One region of the Bradyrhizobium sp. BRP19 genome, then DNA from elsewhere that is predicted to be linked to it. Evidence: predicted binding sites of a transcription regulator. Region 1 holds the regulator's gene; the other holds the start of a gene.
The links. Region 1 encodes HrcA, which represses chaperone genes, less so after heat shock. Its sites were predicted from a motif close to GTTAGCACTCNCNNNNNGNGAGTGCTAAC; they were not measured.

Region 1 (4,210 bases):
TCGGGCTCGTCTAGGCCGAGCTCGCCCGCCGACACCGCCTCGATCCCGTACGGCGCGAGCAGCTCCCTCATCTCGGCGAGCTTGCCGGGATTGTGGGTGGCGATGACGAGCTTGTCGGTGATTCGGCGGTGCATGGGCCTATTGACTACGCCACGGCCAGTTTCTGCAAGTCCACCAGGCGCGCAATGCCCTTCTGCGCCAGGGCGATCAGCTTCAGGAACTCGTCCTGCGTGAACGGCTCGCGTTCCGCGGTGCCCTGCACCTCGATGATGCGGCCATCGCCGGTCATGACGAAATTGGCGTCGGTCTCGGCTTCCGAATCCTCGGCATAGTCGAGATCGAGCACCGGCGTGCCGTTGTAGATGCCGCAGGAGATCGCGGCGACGTTGTCGCGCATCACGTTGGCCTTCACCATGTTGCGCGCCTTCATCCAGTTGAGGCAATCGGCAAGCGCGACCCAGGCGCCAGTGATCGAGGCCGTGCGCGTGCCGCCGTCGGCCTGGAGCACGTCGCAATCGACCGTGATCTGGCGCTCGCCAAGAGCTTCGAGATCGACGATGGTGCGAAGCGAGCGGCCGATCAGGCGCTGGATCTCGACGGTGCGGCCGCTCTGCTTGCCGGCGGAGGCCTCGCGGCGGGTGCGTTCGGAGGTCGCGCGCGGCAGCATGCCGTATTCGGCGGTGACCCAGCCGCGGCCCTGCCCCTTCAGCCACGGCGGCAGGCGATCCTCCAGTGTGGCGGTGACCAGCACATGGGTGTCGCCGAATTTAACGAGGCACGAGCCTTCCGCATATTTGACCACGCCGCGCTCCAGCGTCACGGGGCGCAATTCGTCGGGCGCACGGCGGCTTGGCCGCATGGGAAATCTCCAAAACTCACGGGAATAGGCTGTTCGCGGTGCTTGTAGGTGGGGCGGGGGTGGGCGGCAAGGGCTTATTCACCCCCTGACCGTCGGCCTGCAAACGCAACGCTTGTCAGACGCGGCCCGGATGGACAAATTATAAGGATCCGAGAGGAGTTACCGTCTGTGGCCCATCACGATCCGATCCATCTGATCGCGCCGCGCGCAGGCCTTGCCCAGCTCAACGAGCGTTCCCGCGACATCTTTCGTCAAATTGTCGAAAGCTATCTCGCGACCGGTGAGCCGGTCGGCTCGCGCAACATTTCCCGCCTGATTGCGATGCCGCTGTCGCCAGCATCTGTGCGCAACGTCATGGCCGATCTGGAACAGCTCGGCCTGATCTATGCCCCGCACACCTCCGCCGGCCGGCTGCCGACGGAACTGGGCCTGCGCTTCTTCGTCGATGCCCTGATGCAGGTCGGCGACCTCAACGAGGCCGAGCGGCAGGCGATCCAGAGCCAGCTCTCGTCCGTCGGCGAGGCGCAATCGGTCGAGGCGGCGCTGGACCAGGCCTTGATGCGGCTCTCCGGCCTGACCCGGGCCGCCGCCGTCGTGCTGACGCCGAAATCCAATGCGCGGCTGAAGCACATCGAATTCGTCCGCCTGGAACCGGAAAAAGCGCTGGTGATCCTGGTCGGCGAAGACGGCCAGGTTGAAAACCGCGTGTTGACGCTGCCGCCCGGAGTTCCCTCTTCGGCGCTGACAGAGGCCGGCAATTTCCTCAATGCGCGGATCCGCGGCCGGACCTTGGCCGAAGCGCGGCTCGAGCTCGAGACCGCACTCGGCGAGGCCCGTGCCGAGCTCGATCAGCTGACACAGAAAGTGATCTCGGCCGGCATTGCCAGCTGGTCCGGCGGCGAGAGCGAGGACCGTCAGCTCATCGTCCGCGGCCACGCCAATCTGCTCGAAGATCTGCACGCGCTGGAGGATCTGGAGCGGGTTCGCCTGTTGTTCGACGACCTCGAGACCAAGCGCGGCGTGATCGATCTGCTCGGCCGGGCCGAGACCGCCGAAGGCGTGCGCATCTTCATCGGCAGTGAGAACAAGCTGTTCTCGCTGTCGGGGTCCTCCACCATCATCTCGCCCTATCGGGATGCCGCCGGCCACATCGTCGGCGTTCTCGGCGTGATCGGCCCGACGCGGCTGAATTATGCCCGCGTGATCCCGACCGTGGACTACGCCGCCCGCATCGTCAGCCGCCTGTTGGGGGGCTGACCGGCCTTTCTGCCGATCACGGGCGCTTGATTTTCGCGGGCTTAAGCACGATATCCGGGCCAACATCCCTGAAACGAGTTCGAGATCAGAGCCGATGACCGAGCAAGACCGGCAACCCCAAGACACGACTGCAGCGACCGGCGAGCCCGTGGTGTCGAAACCCTACATCATGCCCGACGATCCCGAGCCGGGTTCGGTCGAAACCCTGCAAAAGGAAGCGGCTGAAGCGCGCGACCGCATGCTGCGGACGCTGGCCGAGATGGAGAATTTGCGCAAGCGCACCGCCAAGGAAGTTGCCGACGCCCGCCTCTATGGCATCACCGGCTTCGCGCGCGACGTGCTCGACATCGCCGACAATCTCCAGCGCGCACTCGATGCCGTTCCGGCGGAGGCGCGTGCTGCGGCTGATCCCGGCCTGGTCTCGTTGATCGAGGGCGTCGAGCTCACGGAGCGCGCGCTGCTCAACGCGCTGGAAAAACACGGCGTGAAGAAGCTGGATCCTCAGGGCCAGAAGTTCGACCCGAACTTCCACCAGGCAATGTACGAAGTGCCTGACGCGTCGGTGCCGTCGGGCACCGTGGTGCAGATCATGCAGGCCGGCTACACCATCGGTGACCGCGTGCTGCGCCCGGCGCTGGTCGGCGTCGCCAAGGGCGGCGCGAAGACTGCGCCCGCGGCGAACAACAACGAATCGAGCAGCGCGGCGAACTGAGTGTTGGCGTCATTCCGGGGCTCGACGAAGTCGAGAACCCGGAATCCATTGAACAGCAGAGACAACCGCACAATGGATTCTCAGGTGCGCAAATTGCGCACCATAGCTCGCGCTGAAGCGCGCCCCGGAATGACGGAAGGATAGCGCGCCGCCTACGCGCTCACCGCGATATCCGCAGACTGAATCCGCTTCACGCCCGCCTTGGCCATGTCGGCCCAGGCCTTGGCGAGCGAGCCCTGCGTGTCGATGCCGCGGCAGGCGTCTTCCACCACATAGACCTCGAAGCCCGCCTTGCGCCCGTCGAGCGCGGTCCAGGCGACGCAGAAGTCTGTCGCAAGACCAGCGACGAAGACGCGCTTGATCTTGCGGCCCCTCAGGTAGCCGGCGAGCCCGGTCGAGGTCTTGCCGTCGGCCTCGAGGAAGGCCGAATAGCTGTCGACGTTCTTGTGAAATCCCTTGCGGATGATGAGCTCGGCGTGCGGGATCGACAGGTCCTTCGACAGCGCCGCGCCCTCGGTGCCCTGCACGCAATGGTCCGGCCACAGCACCTGCTTGCCGTAGGGCAGGTCGACCGTTTCGAACGGCTTCTTGCCGGAATGAACCGACGCAAACGAAACGTGGCCCGGCGTGTGCCAGTCCTGCGTCAGCACCACATTCGCAAATGCCTTCGAGATCTTGTTGATGACCGGCACCACCTGCTCGCCTTCCTTCACCGCGAGGCTCCCGCCGGGCAGGAAGCAGTTCTGCACGTCGATCACGAGCAGCGCGGACGCTTCGTCCGGCTTGATCGGTGCGGCCGCGAACAGCGCGCTTGGCGCGAGCGTCGCCAGCGCCGTCGTTCCAAGCATTGCCAAGACCTGTCGCCGAACCAGCATGTCTACCTCCCCTCCAGGATGATCCAACGGGAGGAAGCCTAGTTCCGTTCGTGTACGAACAGAAGCCCGAAAATGCGGCCGGTTCTGTCCAGCGCGTGGGCTGACAAAGCCCATAGCGCCGTCATCCCGGGGCGCGCAAAGCGCGAACCCGGGATCCATAACCACAGGGAGAAGTTGGGCGAAGGTTCTTCGTGAAACTGCGACCAACCACGATTAGCGCCGGCTTCGCCCTACCCCTTCGGCTGAATCCCGTCGCGCACGGCACGGAAGCGGGTGAAGGCGACTTGCCATTGGTCGCGCGGGGCGCTGGCGATGATGCGCAATGAAGCGCCGCCGCTCGAGAAGCGGATCCACTGCACCACCGTCACCGGGACCTTGTCCTTGCCGCTGACGCCGTCGATCCGGGTCTCGAAGCCTTGCTGGCCGTTGATGCGGATCGGCTCGGACATGGTGATGCGCGACTCGCGCACGCCGGGAATCTGGAGCGCCGCCTCCTGGGCGAAGCGG
Region 2 (4,210 bases), on a different contig from region 1:
ACCGGCGCCGGCGGCACGCGCGGCTGGTACAGCACCGCGGGCGGATCGTTCGGCACGCTGTTGTCGAAGGCGCCCGCGTCGTTCGCGCCGGCCATGAAGGTGCAAGCGCTGCCGAGCAGCGCGACAGACATTTTCTTGAACATCGACGTACTCTGTACTGTTTCGTCTAGATCACATGCGTCGTGGAGAGCCGGTGGCTGATCCGCGCTCTTCGACGTGGTCAATAAAAAGCAAAAGCCGTTTTGTTTGGTAAACGGACAGCGCGTTTGGATTCACCACGTCGCGAGCGCGCCTGCAATTTGGCGATCAGCGTTTATTTTCGATGAACGCCGCGCGGTGATGGTTAATCGCTTCTTTGCGCCGCGTCGCGCGCGGCCGATCAGCAGTTCCTGCTGTGAACTTCGTGTTAAATCGCTTCTGCCTACAAAGACGCGTGAGTGAGGTGGGGGGAGTATCCTGATGGCTGTTCACCGCAAGCGTTTTCGCGTCGAAGATATCGTCGGTGGCGAGATGCCCATTGTAGACGTAACTGAAGAGGCACTCCCGATGCATAGCGAGATCATGGCCGAGCTGCGCGCGATCCGCGCCCAGATGGCGAAGGGCATCGTCGCGGCCCCGCTGTCCGGCAGCGCTGCCATGGCGGCGATCGACGCCTCGACCGCGCACGAGCTTGCCGAAGCGCGCACCATGCTCGAGACCTACCGGGCGCAGATCGAGCAGTGCGAGAAGCTGAAGGTCGAGCTCGACCTCATCCACGACGCCATCGACCGCACCAAGCGCGAGATCGCGACGCTGCACGGCAAGAGCTTCGACGGCGGCGAGATGGCCAAGGTCAACGGCGAGCTCGGCGCGGTGGTCGGCGGCACCGAGCAGGCGACCCAGCAGATCCTCGAAGCCGCGGAATCGATCGACCAGGCCGCCAGCGCGATGTCGAAGGTGGACTCGATCGATCAGCAGAAGCGCCTTGCCGACGACATCCAGGAACGCGTCATCTCGATCTTCGAAGCCTGCAACTTCCAGGACCTGACCGGCCAGCGCATCAGCAAGGTCATGGGCACGATGAAGTTCATCGAGCAGCACATCAACGCGATGATGGAGATCTGGGGCGGCGTCGACGCGATCAAGTCCCATGTGCCCGCGCAGGTCGACAACCGCAGCGAGGACGAGAAGCTCCTCAACGGCCCCAAGCTCGCCGGCGACGTCGGCCACGCCTCGCAGGACGACATCGACGCGCTGTTCGACTGAGCGGCGACGACATCGGAATAACAAAACGCCGGCCTTGGGCCGGCGTTTTTTGTTTTGGCCGGTGCAGATCGTGAACTCTTCTTCCCTTCTCCCCTTGTGGGAGAAGGTGGCGCGAAGCGCCGGATGAGGGTTCTCTCGACTCGCAAGACCGTTCGTGAGGAGATAGACCCCTCACCCGTCTCGCCGCTACGCGGCGAGCCACCCTCTCCCAAGGGGAGAGGGTAAGAGACCGTCACGCCCTCGGCGCGCAGCGGACGTAGACCATGTTGCCATAGCGGGTGCCGGCGTCCTTGTCGATGAAGCGGGTGATCATGACGCGACCGTCGAAGGAGACGATTTCGCGGTCCTGGTCGCCGGGGGTCGGGCCGGCCGGCCCGATGTAGTTCTTGCCGCTCGGCGAGCCCTTCAGCCGCAGCTCCTGCGGCGTCGCCTGGTCGGCGAGATGCATGATCACGCCACCGGAGGAACCGGCGGTGATCACGTAGGGGTTCCTGCATTGCTCGCGCGCCATCTTCTCGGTGCGGGCGCGGTCGGCCGGATTCTGGAACGAGGCGAGGCCCCAGCGGCCGACGATCTCGTCGGCGCGGATGCTGGCGGGCATTTCCGGAGCGACGCCAGGTTCGGCATCGGGCGGCGGCGGGGACGACGTGAGGGACGGCAGGTTGAAGCCGCCGCCGCAGGCGCCCAGCACCAGCGCCAGACAAGAGGCGGCCGCCAGATTGGCAACCGTGCGCGCGTGAGCCGAACTGATCATGGCATTCCCCCGAACAAGACCATGGCCGCACCCCTCCCGCAGCCAAGCGCAAAACCGCTGCCGGAGCAATGACGTCGTTCTTTACGCCGACGCCCCGAGCGAGTTTCCAATGCCACCATCCTATATCCGCCTCAACAATCGCTTAACCACCTTTGCTTGACAGGATCGCGGCCAAGCCATATTTCCGGACCCACTATTAGCACTCGGAAAGCCCGATTGCTAAGCGCGCCGTTCGATCCTCGACGAGAGGGGGACGGAAGCGCCGCCCCACCGACCCCACTACTTCCGAAGCGAGCCTCCAAAGGGAAACGTCATGGCTAAATCCAAATTTCGTCCGCTGCATGACCGTGTCGTGGTCAAACGTATCGACGCCGAGGAAAAGACCAAGGGCGGCATCATCATTCCGGACACGGCCAAGGAAAAGCCGTCCCAGGGCGAGATCGTCGCCGTCGGCCCCGGCGGCCGCGACGAGACCGGCAAGCTGATCCCGATCGACCTCAAGGTCGGCGACCGCGTGCTGTTCGGCAAGTGGTCGGGCACCGAGGTCAAGATCGACAACGAAGAGCTCCTGATCATGAAGGAGTCGGACATCATGGGCGTGCTGGCCTAAGGCCGTCCGCCTGAACAGCCGCTGAATGTCATGCCCGGATCCAGGCGATCCGGGCATCCATCGTTCCGCCGCACGGCACAAGACAACACACATCACATAACACGAGGGATTGCAGACCATGGCTGCCAAAGACGTCAAGTTTTCCGGAGACGCGCGCGATCGCATGCTGCGCGGCGTCGACGTTCTCGCCAACGCCGTCAAGGTGACGCTCGGCCCGAAGGGCCGCAACGTCGTCATCGAGAAGAGCTTCGGCGCCCCCCGCATCACCAAGGACGGCGTCACGGTCGCCAAGGAGATCGAGCTCGAGGACAAGTTCGAGAACATGGGCGCCCAGATGGTGCGTGAGGTCGCCTCCAAGACCAACGACCTCGCCGGCGACGGCACCACCACCGCGACCGTGCTGGCCCAGGCCATCGTGCGCGAAGGCGCCAAGGCGGTCGCCGCCGGCATGAACCCGATGGATCTCAAGCGCGGCATCGACACCGCGGTTGCCGCCGTCATCAAGGACATCGAGAAGCGCGCCAAGCCGGTCGCCGCCTCCTCCGAGGTCGCCCAGGTCGGCACCATCTCGGCCAACGGCGATGCCGCCATCGGCAAGATGATCGCCCAGGCGATGCAGAAGGTCGGCAACGAGGGCGTCATCACCGTCGAGGAGAACAAGTCGCTCGAGACCGAGGTTGATATCGTCGAGGGCATGAAGTTCGACCGCGGCTATCTCAGCCCCTACTTCGTCACCAACGCCGAGAAGATGACCGCCGAGCTCGAGGACGCCTACATCCTCCTGCACGAGAAGAAGCTCTCGGGCCTGCAGGCCATGCTGCCGGTGCTGGAGGCCGTGGTGCAGTCGGGCAAGCCGCTCGTCATCATCGCCGAGGACGTCGAGGGCGAGGCGCTGGCCACCCTGGTCGTCAACCGGCTCCGTGGCGGCCTGAAGGTGGCCGCGGTGAAGGCGCCGGGCTTCGGTGACCGCCGCAAGGCCATGCTGGAGGACATCGCGATCCTGACCGGCGGCCAGCTGATCTCCGAGGAGCTCGGCATCAAGCTCGAGAACGTCACGGTGAAGATGCTCGGCCGCGCCAAGAAGGTGGTGATCGACAAGGAGAACACCACGATCGTCAACGGCGCCGGCAAGAAGCCCGACATCGAGGCCCGCGTCGGCCAGATCAAGGCCCAGATCGAGGAGACCACCTCGGACTACGACCGCGAGAAGCTCCAGGAGCGCCTCGCCAAGCTCGCCGGCGGCGTCGCGGTGATCCGCGTCGGCGGCGCCACCGAGATCGAGGTCAAGGAGAAGAAGGACCGCGTCGAGGACGCGCTCAACGCCACCCGCGCCGCGGTTCAGGAAGGCATCGTCCCGGGCGGCGGCGTCGCGCTGCTCCGCGCCAAGAAGGCGGTCGGCCGTCTCACCAACGCCAATGACGACGTCCAGGCCGGCATCAACATCGTGCTGAAGGCGCTGGAAGCCCCGATCCGCCAGATCTCCGAGAACGCCGGCGTGGAAGGCTCGATCGTGGTCGGCAAGATCCTGGAGAACAAGTCCGAGACCTTCGGCTTCGACGCCCAGAACGAGGACTATGTCGACATGGTCGAGAAGGGCATCA

Region 2: the regulator HrcA is predicted to act here: its motif matches at 2,195-2,223, upstream of groES (co-chaperone GroES).

Annotation. Positions count from the first base shown of each region.
Region 1 covers NZ_JADYVZ010000006.1:161,073-165,282, reverse strand. The annotation lists gene rdgB (RdgB/HAM1 family non-canonical purine NTP pyrophosphatase) at 1-134, opposite strand, end outside; gene rph (ribonuclease PH) at 146-859, opposite strand; gene hrcA (heat-inducible transcriptional repressor HrcA) at 1,028-2,116, shown strand; gene grpE (nucleotide exchange factor GrpE) at 2,211-2,828, shown strand; gene pncA (bifunctional nicotinamidase/pyrazinamidase) at 2,981-3,703, opposite strand; gene I6F36_RS20690 (hypothetical protein) at 3,934-4,210, opposite strand, start outside.
Region 2 covers NZ_JADYVZ010000007.1:157,701-161,910, reverse strand. The annotation lists gene I6F36_RS22355 (L,D-transpeptidase) at 1-143, opposite strand, end outside; gene I6F36_RS22350 (protein phosphatase CheZ) at 460-1,245, shown strand; gene I6F36_RS22345 (hypothetical protein) at 1,478-1,999, opposite strand; gene groES (co-chaperone GroES) at 2,313-2,609, shown strand; gene groL (chaperonin GroEL) at 2,728-4,210, shown strand, end outside.